3 regions of the Anaerotignum faecicola genome follow, and region 1 is predicted to be linked to each of the others. Evidence: riboswitches for the same ligand, from Rfam matches in the RefSeq annotation. Region 1 holds a riboswitch; each other region holds the start of a gene.
The links. Region 1 has a riboswitch for cyclic di-GMP ahead of EJE48_RS10890 (S-layer homology domain-containing protein). Riboswitches for the same ligand answer to the same signal wherever they lie in the genome.
Positions count from the first base shown of each region.

Region 1 (4,394 bases):
TTGCCTGCCAGATCAGCCTCTGTCTGAATATCGGAATCCGCTCTTACAATATATACGATGCTGTTGTCAACATAGGGTTTGGAGAAGGTGTATTCATCCTCTCTGCCTGTCATGGTGAAGCCGTTCCAGATACAGTCGATTGCACCGCTGTTCAGCTCCATATCCTTTGCATCCCAGTCGATGGGCTGCTTTACCAGCTCCCAGCCGTTTCTTTCGCAGACCTCAGCAGCCAGATCCAGATCAAAGCCGGCATAATCGCCGCTCTCTGTTCTGTAGCCATAAGGAGGATATTCCGCATCGAAGCCTACAGTGAAGGTCTTTGCGCTGTCAGAGCCGCCGCAGCCTGCCAGAACAGACGCACCCATAACCATTGTCAAAAACAGTGCCAAATACTTTTTCATACGCTATCGTCCCCTTTTTCATATCGTTTTTTCGTTCCTGCGGAGCGCCGCTCCTTTGTTCTTCATCATAGTATCACATTGCTACGCTAAAGTAAAGCAAAAGAATCTGCTTTTTCTTCCTTATTTTTTATGCAAAATACACAAGTCCTCTCATGCCCTGTGTGCAGTGCCTGCCACCTCTTTCTCCCATCCGTCTGTACGCCGAGTTTTTGTCGATTTTTCAGATTTTTTGCGATTTTCTATTGACAAACGCGAAAAAAGGTATATAGTGTAGGTATAAAAAATAATACAATCAATATCAGTAAAAGATGCAGCCGTAGTCGACAGCATCTCAAACGATAATAGCAAACCCATCGAAAGGTGGCGACGCAAAGCTATAGGGCCTTCCCCCTTGAAAAAGGGCTGGCAGCCAGTTACCGAAAGGAGATTCCGTATGAAACGGCTTTTTTCTTGTGTTTGCACATTTGTTGCAGCCTTTATTTTAATGTCTATGACAGGCGTGGTAACAGCCAGCGCTTCTACAGGTTCTATTGACACTTCCCATGCAAAAGATGGTTTTGTTACCGTAAATTACACTTCCGATTCCAAATTGAAGGTCGGCATCCAGTACGGTGACAATAAGACCTCCTATAAAAACTGCCCCAGCGGCAAAACTGCAGAGTTCTCTCTGGATCAGGGCGATGGCACATACACCATTACCGTATGTGAAAACATTTCCGGTACAACCTATCAGGTTGTCAGCAGAGAAACCGTAAATGCAAAAATCAAAAACGAATATGCTCCCTACCTTATCTCCACCGCAGATGTGCAGTTTGCAGCAGGTGATGCAGTCAGCCAAAAGGCGGCTGAAATCTGCAAGGGCGCAGCAACCGATGCAGAAAAGGTAACCGCAATCTACAACTACATTGCAGGGCATTACACCTACGATACAAAGCTTGCAGATGAAATCACATCCGGCAAGGTAAGCAAATATATCCCTGACACAAGTGCTACGCTGAACAGTAGCAAGGGCATCTGCTATGACCTGTCTTCTCTGTTTGCAGCTATGTGCCGCAGCCAGAGCATCCCTTGCTCTTTGACAAAGGGCTATGCCGGCAGAAGCTACCATGCTTGGAACAAGGTAAACGTAGACGGTGCTTGGTATCAGATTGATTTGACCTACGCTGTAACAGAGCGTGTACTGAACGCAAACAGCCTGTCCGATTGCGTATCTCCTTTGCACTACGCACAGCAGAGCGATTCTCTTGCAATCGCAGCATAACAGATTGTAATAATGTAATAAAGAAAAAACACATAGCAGGAAGTCTTTTCTTCGCTATATGTTTCCTATAACAAAACCATTTCTACCTTTACAGATAACGCAGACACAAACGCATGGTATTATCTGGCGGTACAGGAAGCAACCAATAGCCACTACAACACAAGCAAGGAAAACTCTGCCTATGAAAAATGGACAGGCTTGCGCAAAACACTTGATTGAATCGGATTAAGATGATTATAATAAATTCGATTCAGGTGTTTTGCATAAAAGCAACGCTTATTTTTCATTAAAAACAGACAAGTTTTCTATATTTAGATAGCGGCATGTCCCCATTTTCCGTGCCGTCATCATTTTTCCATATTTTTTCAACAAAACTTGCATATAATTGCATACAAATATGTTGAGAATCCACAAAAATACTTGAAATTTTATCAAGTTGTGATATAATACATTGTAACAGAACTTTGCAATGTATTTTATCTATATAAATACATTATAGTATTATCTGTGCGGCTCGTTGAAAGAGCGTGTGTACAGACAAAGGCACAGCCGACGAAAGCCGGTGTCGCAAAGCCAAGGGCCTAACCGAATTTTTCTTCGCAAGGCAGCCGGTTGCCAAAAGACATATCGTATCCTCCTTCTTCGGGTCTCACAAGAACAAAGAAGGAGGATTTTTTATGATGAAAAAGAAATCAGGCAAACGCTTTCTGTCCTGGCTCTTGGCTGCCGTAATGATAATTGCGTTGATGCCGGCGAATGCGTTTGCGAAGGATGACAACGACTATGGCGGAATTGACACCTACGCCAACCAAAGCAATAACAATGTGGAGTTCTGGTGTACCAACTCCAACGTTAATGTAGGCGGCAAAACATCTACATCCCTCGACAGTCTGCTTTCCGGCAAAAAAACAGCTTGTTTTTCGCAGGAAACAGCTTTGCAGACAGGGACTCTTAAAAACGGCTCCGGTTTAACAGGCAAACTCTGGAAAGTAATGGTTCAGAATAATAACAACAAGCAGACCGGTGGTGAAAATGTCAATAAAACCGATACAGGTACTGAAATCACTTCCATTTGGGGTGAATGGAAGTGGATACCTTTTCAGTGGTATCAATACCAGTACAATTATCTTACAGCAGATGGGAAAACAGGTACCCTGCGCGCGAACCAAACTGTAGTTGTTTATTACAAACAGGTATTTGTTACAGATTCCAACTACGGTATTATCTACGGTACTGACTGGGGATATAGTGATGGTAGTCATGATGATGCTCCTACAAAGATAACCTACCAATTTGCACAGGAAAACAATGATGGCAGCACTACTATACTGAAAAGCGGAGATTACTGGTATGCAGATAAACCCTATCTCATTAAAGGTATTGGTGCACAGTTGAACCCTAAATATGAAATTTCCAAAATCACTGTTGATGGTGCCGAACAGGATCTCGACAAAGAAGTCTCCATTGACCGTAAAAATCCCCATGTAGTTACCTTCTACATTAAAAGCGTAGAAACAACCAAAGTTCAGTACCACTGGATTGGTGCAGAAAACCTTGCGGTAACATTGCCTACTGATAATGCAGAATATGACTGGGATACCACAGCAAACTTAACCGATGAAGCAGCAGCATTTACGCCTAACCTCATTAAAGAAGGCAAAGACGGTGTTAAATATATGTTCTCCGGTTGGTATGATAACTCCGAGTTTAAAGGTAGCCCCGTAACTTCTATCACTGTCTCCGATACAAACTACACCTTCTATGGTCGTTGGACTTCTGCGGCTGTTGAAGTTGATTTGAACAAGGATGACAGCAATACCAACAGATTTGAAAAAACTCTGACTAATGCAGAAAAGCTTTCTGATGACGCTAAACGCGAATTTACAATCAGCATTACCAATGATGACGATTCTAATGAAACATACACAGGTACAGCCACTGTAAGCAAAGAAAATCCCACTGCACCCTTTGAATTTGATGAAACCCAGAAAATGGTATTCGATATCGACGATGCAGGCATTGGTGAAGACGGCACTGTGCCTGAGAACGGCGTAGATTACACCTATACTGTAAAAGAAGAAACATCTGGTTCTTCTGATGATATCGAATTTGATAATGCAACCTACAAAATGAAGGTAAACCTCAAATTGGAAGATGGCAATCTGGTAGCTACAGTTTCTTTTACAGATGCAACTGAAGGAGCTGTCACTACTCCCATCACCTTCACAAATACATACACACCTGCTTACCCCGTTTATGTTTACGGTCGTTACATGCACAACAACGATCATCTGAAAGGCGATGTAACTGTAAACAACGAAAAGATTCAGTGGAACGCAGATAGTGCAAACCAAAACGCTAAAGAATATTACATCACCTTTGGTAAAATCGAAAAAGGTACAAAGGTAGAAGCTACAGAAGGTGCAACAACTTCTGATCTTTTATTCAGCACGGATAGCATCACTCTGAATGAAGAATTCTCTGGTACAGGCAGTGCTGCTTCTAACAATGTTTCTCTGAGCAATGTTAACAGCTGGGGTAATGTTCACGCTTGTCCCGGTGCAGTAGGCTATACCAACGAGGGTTTTGCTTGGCACATGGACGGTAATATCAATGTTTACACTGTAGCATACGATGACGGCGTTGATGATGCTAGCGTTACAAATATGCCCACTAACCCCCAAGGCTACTTCTTCGGCAGCTACACAACCGCCGCTGCACCTAGCCGTGAA
Region 1 is NZ_BHVZ01000014.1:190,608-195,001, reverse strand. It holds gene EJE48_RS10900 (amino acid ABC transporter substrate-binding protein) at 1-401, opposite strand, end outside; cyclic di-GMP riboswitch class I at 735-822, shown strand; gene EJE48_RS10895 (transglutaminase-like domain-containing protein) at 835-1,662, shown strand; cyclic di-GMP riboswitch class I at 2,195-2,282, shown strand; gene EJE48_RS10890 (S-layer homology domain-containing protein) at 2,340-4,394, shown strand, end outside.

Region 2 (4,394 bases), on a different contig from region 1:
GTTGAATCTCCGACTGTTAACATAGTATTGTTACCTAAATAGATACCGCCGCCGCTGTGGGTAGATTTGTTTTTGGTGATTTCAGTTCCGCTAATAGAGCATGGGAGGCTTTGTTCTGCAGTCTGCACAGAATCATAGTAAATGCCCCCACCATTATAAGTACATTCATTTTCTGAAATAGAGCCGCCTGTAATTGTAAATTCAACAGGAAATATAGATTTACTACTGCTATTTACAGGACCGATGCAGATACCGCCGCCACTCTGGATCGCTTTATTCTTGCTAATTGTAGTGTCAGTCATGATAAGAGAACCACCTCTTACACCAAGACCGCCGCCATAGCTAGTGTTGCCTTTGTTAGCAGTATTGTCTGTAATCCGAACATCGTTTATGATTAAGTCGCTTCTGAAGGAAGAAATACCACCGCCGGCTGCGTATAAGTTACCATGACCGTCTACCGCTGTATTTCCGGAAATAGTACCACCCTTGATTGTAACGGTACTGTTTGAACAGAAGATACCGCCACCATACCTTGCTTTATTGCCTTCAATATTACAGTCCGTTAATTCAACAGTGCAGGAACTGATACGGATGCCGCCACCACAGCGGATGAAAGCTTGGTTATTTTCACCGTCCTGTTTGCTTGAAAGATCCCCACCTGTAATAGTACCATTTTTGATTTTAACATTGATTACCGGAAGATTAAACGTATCCGGATAGGTCTCCTCATATTCAGAGAGGAAGGGGGAGCTTTTGAAATCGATATTGGGGAAATATGGATTTTCAATGCTATGGCTTTGTCGGAGTATCGTTTTAAGCTCATCTGGAAAATCAACCGTAGGAGTAATTTCAATCGCACGTTCTCCTTCGTCGGCAGTTAAGGTTTTCCCATTCAAATTCAGTGTAATAGATTTGTTGATACTGATGTTTGCGGTTACATCCTTCGCCAGTACAACGGTATCGCCGTCTTGAGCAGCTCTGATTGCTTCTTTCAACGTATCGTATTGTGTTCCATCGATGGTTGCCTCATGCTTTACTTCGCCAGTTGTTTCGTCTTTGTTTTCATCTTCACCCTTGATAGGAGCAGGGTTGCTTTCGCCCTCGTCTTTCGTTGCTTCTCCACCGCTTACAGGTGCCAGTAAAGGCTTTAAGGTTTCATCTTTACCGTTCTGCCCCTCACCGGAAGAAGTAGAAGTACCGGTTGTCCCTGAGGGGGGGGCAGTTTCGGTCTTCTGTCCGCCGTTCTCAGGTGTGCTTGTTGGTTCTGTTGTTTCGCTGTTGCTTGTTCCGCTTCCATTGGACGAGCCGTCAGACTGTTCTGCAGCAGGCGCGCTATTCGTCTGCTGAGAGCCTTCGCCCCCGGCACCATCCTCTGCGAATACCCCAACTGGCGGCAGGGCAAGCGTCATAGAAAGTGCCAATGTCCAAGTGAGAAGCTTCTTGCCTTTGTTTTTCTCTGTCATAAAAACCCCCCTTTTCCTGTTTGCGGGTTTCGGAACAGGGAAACAATATGTATTTCGGTAGCCGGCTGTCCTGCGGCAAATCCCCTCGCCGTTTAGACCCTTGGCTTTGCGACATCGGCTTTCACCGATTGTGCCTTTTTCTGTACATACGCCCGTTCCTGCGTCCGCACAGAAATAAAAATAGTTACATTAGTGTTGTATAAGAATAGAATAGCATATTCACATAAAAAGACAAGTGCCTTTTTATTTTTTTGTAATATTTTGCCATACAAAAAGAGACAAAATCCTTAAAAAAGAGTATAATATGAAAAAACAATGAACGAGGTGAGCCCTTTTATGAATGATTTCGTAAAGAAAATGTTGGATTATAACCGTGCCTTCGTGGAGCATGGTCTCTATGAAAAGTATACCACAACCAAGTATCCGGACCGTAAAATCGCCATTCTTGCCTGCATGGATACCCGCATGACGGAGCTTCTGCCTGCCGCCCTCGGCTTGAAAAACGGCGATGTCAAGCTGATTAAAAACGCAGGCGGTCGCGTGATGCACCCCTATGGCAGTGTCATTTTCAGCCTTCTGGTTGCAGTCTATGAGCTGGGCGTGGATACGGTCGTTGTCATCGGGCATGATGATTGCGGCGGTCGCCTGCTTGACCCGAAGGAAATGATTGCCAAGATGAAGGAACGCGGCATTTCACAGGAAGCGATTGACCATGTGGATGAAAACCATAAAAACGTGGAGCAATGGCTGACCGGCTTCGGGGATATCAATCATTCTGTGCAAAGCACCGTCGATGCCATTAGGGAGCATCCGCTGCTGCCTAAGGATCTGGAGGTGCTCGGCTTCATCATGGACCCCCATACGGGCGCAGTCCGCGGCGTTTCCGAGAGAAAAGAATAAAATACAAAAAGTCGCTTTTCGCTTTACGAACGGCGGCTTTTTTTCTTTTACGGAAAATTTATAAAATTTCGCTTGACAGAATGGACATACAGCTGTATGTTATAAATAAACATACACTTGTAGGTAAAAGAGGTGAACCCCATGGAAAAACAGAAATTACCCGATACAGAGCTCAAGGTCATGCAGGCAATCTGGCATATCGAATCCCCTGCCAGCACCTCTGCCGTCCGCGAGGAGCTGCAAAAGGAACGCCCTTGGAATTTATCCGCTTTGCAGACCCTTCTGGGCAGACTGGTGCGCCGTGGCTTTTTGCAGACGGAGAAGCAGGGCAAAAGCCGCTATTATACCCCCCTCGTCACAGATGAGGACTATCTCGCGGAGGATAGCCGCCGCTATTTTCAGAAATGGACGGGTGGCTCTCTCAGGGATTTGGTTGCCTGTCTTTATGTCAATCATTCGGTTACAAAAGAGGACTTAGAAGAATTGAAGGCGTTTATCGAGGACGAAACGGAGGGGTGAGCTGCCATGCGTATTTTTCTGGAATATTTGAAGGTCGGCCTTTGGATGCTTCCGATTATTCTGCCGGCACTTTGGCTTTTGCCGCGCCTGTCTAAGCGGTATGCCGCTAAGGTATCCTATGTCATCTGGCTTGTGCTTGCCGTGCGTCTGCTCATTCCGTGGAATCTGACCCTTCCGCAGGAAACCGCCCCCATCCATGTGGCAATTTCCGAGGAGCAGGCGAATGAATGGGTACAGGCGAAATTCAATCCCGTGCAGGCACCGCCAAAGGCAGAAGGCGCAGCAGCCGCAGCACAAAAGCAGACACAGCCCCAAGCCGAACCCTTGCAGCCCTTGCAGATTGGCTTTGCGCTCTGGCTGGCAGGCGTGCTGTTTTTCGCCCTGCGGACAGCGGTTTCCGTTTTTCGGATGAAAAGGCTGCTCCGCCGTTGGGAGAAAGAGCCCTCTGCCGAAGCAAAGGCGTTTTTCGCCGAAACGGCAGGCAAAACGCAGCCGCGGCTCATGGTTTGCCCTGTGCTGGAAAGTCCTATGGCGGTCGGTTTATTCCGCACAACTGTCTATCTGCCCCATGAGCACTACACCGCGCAGGAGCTGGAAATGATTTTCCGTCATGAGCTGATCCATTGGCGGCGGAAGGATTTGTGGTATAAGCTGCTGCTGCTTGCCGCAAGAAGTATCCATTGGTGCAACCCTTTGGTCTGGCGGATGGCAAAGCGCGCAGAGCGGGATTTGGAAATTTCCTGCGACAGCATGGCGGTGCAGGGCAGGGATGCGGCGTATCGCAAGGCGTATGGCCTGATGATTTTGCAGGAGGCGGAGCGCAGCATCGAAAAGCAGGCAGCATTGACAACCTGTTTCACCGATGGGAAACGGGCATTGCAGGAAAGGCTGGTGGAGATTATGAATCAAAGCAAACGAAAAAAGGGCATGGCACTGGTTTCTGTTATGCTTGTGCTGACATTGACCTGCGGTTGCCTCATCAGCTGTGGAAAGGACGAGAAAGCATCGGAGTCCACGCAGGATACAGCAGTAAGTCAAGGCACCCTGACCGCAGAACAGCGCAAGCTGACTGAGCGGTGGGCAGAGGCTCTTTCCGACAGAGATGGCAAAATCCGCTATAAAGAGATGGGCAAGGCTGCCAAGGCGCAGTTTATCGCAGAGCAGAAGGCGCTTGGTGGCGAGGATTGGAATTATGTCATCGGCGGCTCCAGCCCTTGGGTGGATTCCTATACCATCGAGGAGCGCGAAAATGCAGCCATGATTACCTATACCATGCAGGATAGCCAGCCTGCTTATTACACCATGAAGGAGCTTTTGAAATTCGGGGAGGAAAACGGAAAAACCGTTGTCGCCGGCTATCTCACCTCCAATCTCTATTGGGAGGACGGCAAGGTGCATCCCACCGTTTCCCGTACAGAATCGGATTTGGACGAAGGTATTTGGGACTTTCTTTCGCAGAGCGTGGTCGGCTTTATCAGCCAAAGCGGTTGGGATGTGTATGAATTGGAGGCC
Region 2 is NZ_BHVZ01000001.1:755,908-760,301, reverse strand. It holds gene EJE48_RS03650 (S-layer homology domain-containing protein) at 1-1,463, opposite strand, end outside; cyclic di-GMP riboswitch class I at 1,517-1,608, opposite strand; gene EJE48_RS03645 (beta-class carbonic anhydrase) at 1,800-2,363, shown strand; gene EJE48_RS03640 (BlaI/MecI/CopY family transcriptional regulator) at 2,505-2,882, shown strand; gene EJE48_RS03635 (M56 family metallopeptidase) at 2,889-4,394, shown strand, end outside.
Region 2: another riboswitch for cyclic di-GMP. It lies ahead of EJE48_RS03650 (S-layer homology domain-containing protein); the one in region 1 lies ahead of EJE48_RS10890 (S-layer homology domain-containing protein).

Region 3 (4,394 bases), on a different contig from region 1:
GTAATGCTTGTCTGTTGAAAAGCACGATTCCCGATTGTTTCAAGTTTAGAATTCTTTGAAATATTTACCTCCGTAAGAGAAGTGCATCCGTTAAATGCCTGTTCCCCGATAGCTGTTACGCTGTCCGGAATCGTAATACTTGTAATATTTGTATGTTCAAAAGCATGGTTCCCGATTTTTGTAATACCGTTTCCGATTTCAAGAGTTTCCAAATTGGTACATTCACTTAAGAAATTATTGGGAATATTCTTTACACCGTCACCAAGCTTTACCTCTTTAAGAGTAGCCTTTTTCTCTTTCAAATTGAAATTGATTGTCCCTGCTCCCAGTTCAAAGGTTTCCAAGGGTGCGGCACCGGGATAGTCTTTTCCCCAAGTCCCTACAGTATCAGAAGAAAGAACCAAGCCCTCATCCCCTTCGATTTTAAGGGATTTCAGAGAAGGACAGTTGATAAATACACCCCTCCCCATGGATTTCACTTTACCAAGCTCTACGGATTCCAGCTTTTCGCATCCGCCGAAGGCATTCGAGCCCCAATACTCTCTACTTCTCCCTCAAAGATAATTTTCTTTAACTCTTTCAGCTGATAAGCGAAAAGGTCGGGCAGTTCCTTTACATCATTCCGAATAATCAGAGTTTTTACGCCGCTTCCAGTTAATACAACACTGGACGTTTTGCCGCCGTTTGGATTCTCGCCGCTATAAAAGTCCACATTCCCCGGATAGGTAAATGTATCAATATTTGCCAGATTACTCATACCATAGGGGCCTACTTCTTTTATATCCTTCAAACCATCGTCAAAATTGATTGTGTCAAATCCCGTTCCGCGGAATGCTGCTGTACAGATGGTATCAATCCATTCCGGCAGAGCAAGCTCACCGGTGTAGGTTTTTCCATCTACTATACAGGTATTCAGACTTTTATCTTTGTCAAAAAATCCGTAAGGAACGGCACTGCCTGTCAGCATTTCATGACCCGGTATCCAATAATCCGAAACATTTTTAGGCTTGAAATTTGTAAAATCAACCGTCGTAATCAAAGGGCAGTACGAATAAACACCGCTGCCGTAATGGGTTACGTTTTCATTAAATGTAATTGTCCCATTCAGCGCCAAATAAGAAAATGCATCTGTACCGATTCCTGTAATGCCATCTTCTACAATAACCTTTGTGATTGGAACAACCTCCTGTGTTGTTCTGTCAGCCTCGACATCGCTGAGTAAGGCTCTTCTCCAAGGAGCAATATCCCCCTCAAAGCTATCAATCGTAATATTTTTCCCGTAGTAATCTGCAATGTTGCCTTCGCCCGAAATGGTTAGGGTATAGCCACCTACTTCTTCGTATCCGTCCTCGGCTGTTGTTGCGTAGGAATATCCGTTTTCTTCCGCCTTGCGGTATAATGTATCGTTATTCTTTACCAGTTCCCACGAAACCTCATCTTCTTCCGTTGCACCGCAGTCCCCTTTTGCAAAAACTTCCCCTTCTGCAACGGCAGTTTCTTGGTCATCATCAGAAGCTGCGGAAATTCCATCTTCTATCTTTTCTTCCTTTACGGACTGCTCAGTCTTTTCCTGCTCTTCCTTCGCAGATTTTTCCCCTTTCTGCTCGTCCTGCTCCACCGTTTTCTCCTGTGCCTGAGGGTCGTCCGTCCCCTCCGCCGCGAATGCCGGCACAGAAACCATACTTGCCGCTACGGTCAGCGCAAGTGCCTTCGCATAATAATTTTTCTTCATATTTTTTCCTCCCTTTATCTGTACTTTCTTTATACCCAATGCGAATAAATTCCTTTTTTCTTCACAAACAGAAAAAGCACCGCCCCTATCCGGCAATGCTCGTTTTTTTGCAGCTGGCTGCCAGTTGAAAGGCCCTGTAGCTTTGCGTCATAGGCTTTCGCCTACTTTGCCGAATTATGCTTGTTTTCTGCGGAATTTATTATTTTATGCAATTTGAATTATGGCAAAAAGGGATTTCTATTACAACCTTAATTTATAAAAAATATCCTAATTTGTAATATTTTTTCGTAAGAGGGTGGTTTTGTTTCGTTTAAAGGCACTACAATAAAAAAGAAGGCAACCCATTTGGGTTGCCTTTTCATGAGAGATATCTTATTTTACTGCAGCAGCTGCTTCAAATCCGCCTCCGGAGTCGTGATTGGTGCAATCCCGAAATTCTCCACAAGGTACTGCAGCACATTGGGCGAAACAAATGCCGGCAAAGTCGGGCCAAGGCGAATGTTCTTGATGCCCAAATACAGCAGGGTCAGCAGGATACACACCGCCTTCTGCTCATACCAGGAAAGCACCATGGACAGCGGCAAATCATTCACGCCGCAGCCGAACGCATCGGCAAGCGCAACGGCAATCTGAATCGCACTGTAAGCATCATTGCACTGCCCGATATCCATCAGACGGGGCAGACCGCCAATGGTGCCAAGGTCAAGGTCATTGAAGCGGTATTTGCCACAGGCAAGCGTCAGCACAACCGTATCCGCAGGGGTCTGCTTTACAAACTCCGTATAATAATTGCGCCCGGGACGTGCCCCATCGCAGCCTGCAACAAGGAAGAAATGTCTGATTGCGCCGGCTTTCACTGCCTCGATGACCTTATCCGCCACCCCAAGCACCGTGCCGCGGGCAAAGCCTGTCATCACTGTATTGCCGCCATTGATGCCTGTAAGCATCCTATCCTCGGCATAACCGCCCAGCTCCAGTGCCTTTTCGATCACAGGGGTGAAGTCCTTATCCGCGCCGATATGCGTCATTTCGGGATAGGATACCACCTCTGTGGTGAATACGCGGTCGGCATAGCTTGCCTTCGGCGGCATCAGGCAGTTGGTGGTAAACAGCACCGGCGCAGGCAGCTCTGCAAATTCCTTCTGCTGATTCTGCCATGCTGTGCCGAAGTTGCCCTTGAGATGCGCATATTTTTTCAATTCGGGATAACCATGTGCAGGCAGCATTTCGCCATGGGTATAAATATTGATACCCCTGCCCTCGGTCTGCTCCAGCAGTAGCTTGAGATCATGCAGATCGTGACCGGAAATCACAATAAACGGCCCCTTTTCCACAGTCAGCGGAACGGTAACAGGTGCCGGCGTGCCGTAGCTTTCGGTATTTGCCTGATCCAGAAGCGCCATGCACTTGAGGTTTTTCTCACCGACCTCCATCACGATGGGCAGCAGCTCCTCCATGCCCCAATCCTCGCCGACAGCAAAAAGCGCCTTTGCGAAGAAATCGTTCACCGCATCATCGGTATAGCCCAGCACCAGGGCATGATGCGCATAGGCCGCCATGCCGCGCACCCCGAACAGAATCAGGGATTTCAGGCTGCGGATATCCTCCTGCGCATTCCAGAGATTCGTCATATCGTAATCGGCAGCGCGACCGCACGGAGCAGCACAGTCCGAACAGTCGGGCACAAGCCTTGCCTTTTCCGCATGTACGCGGTCAATCAGCTCGCGCAGTGTCTTTTCGTTGAAGCTTACATTTGTAACGGTGGTAAATAATCCCTCAATCATCAGCCGCCATGTGCCGTCATTCACATCGGGGGCATTGTCCGTTGCGCGCGCAAGCCCAATCAGCGCCCCTGTCAGCTCATCCTGCAGCTGTGCCACATCAGCAGTTTTGCCGCAAACGCCTGCATTTCCCATACAGCCGGTACATCCTGCCGTCTGCTCACACTGAAAACAAAACATTTTGTTGCCCATTTGAAACCCTCGCTTTCTTCTTTGTCCTCTTTTTAATCCAGAATTCTGCCATCTGTGGAGATGGTCACAACCTGCCATGGAATAAATTTCCCACTCTGCTGTAATGCCGTTTTTGCCGCAAATTCCAGACCGCCGCAGCAAGGAACCTCCATGCGGACAATGGTGACGCTTTTGATATCATTCTCACGAATGATTTCGGTCAGCTTCTCGGAATAATCCACACTGTCCAGCTTCGGACAGCCCACAAGGGTGATATGTCCCTTGATGAATTTTTCGTGGAAGGCGGCATAGGCATACGCGGTGCAGTCTGCGGCAATCAGCAGCTTTGCGCCGTCAAAATACGGTGCGCGTGCAGGAACCAGCTTAATCTGCACAGGCCACTGGGACAGGCGGCTGACCGCCTCTGTATTGCAAGCCGCGGCGGATTCTTCGTGTGCGATTGTTCTGGACTGACTTCCCGGACATCCGCAGGGAAGTGTCATCCCTTCTGTCTGCATTTTTTCCTGTAGCCTTCTGCGCTTATTTTCCTCCACTGCCTTTTCATCATACGCTGCCGCTTCGCGCTCCACAAAGGTAATCGCGGCAGTGGGGCAGGTAGGCAGGCAATCGCCCAGACCATCGCAGTAGTCATCGCGCATCAGCTGCGCCTTCCCGTTTACCATAGCGATTGCGCCTTCGTGACAAGCGGC
Region 3 is NZ_BHVZ01000001.1:978,925-983,318, forward strand. It holds gene EJE48_RS04775 (leucine-rich repeat protein) at 1-470, opposite strand, end outside; gene EJE48_RS04780 (leucine-rich repeat protein) at 491-1,732, opposite strand; cyclic di-GMP riboswitch class I at 1,838-1,913, opposite strand; gene hcp (hydroxylamine reductase) at 2,110-3,705, opposite strand; gene EJE48_RS04790 (ATP-binding protein) at 3,738-4,394, opposite strand, start outside.
Region 3: another riboswitch for cyclic di-GMP. It lies ahead of EJE48_RS04780 (leucine-rich repeat protein); the one in region 1 lies ahead of EJE48_RS10890 (S-layer homology domain-containing protein).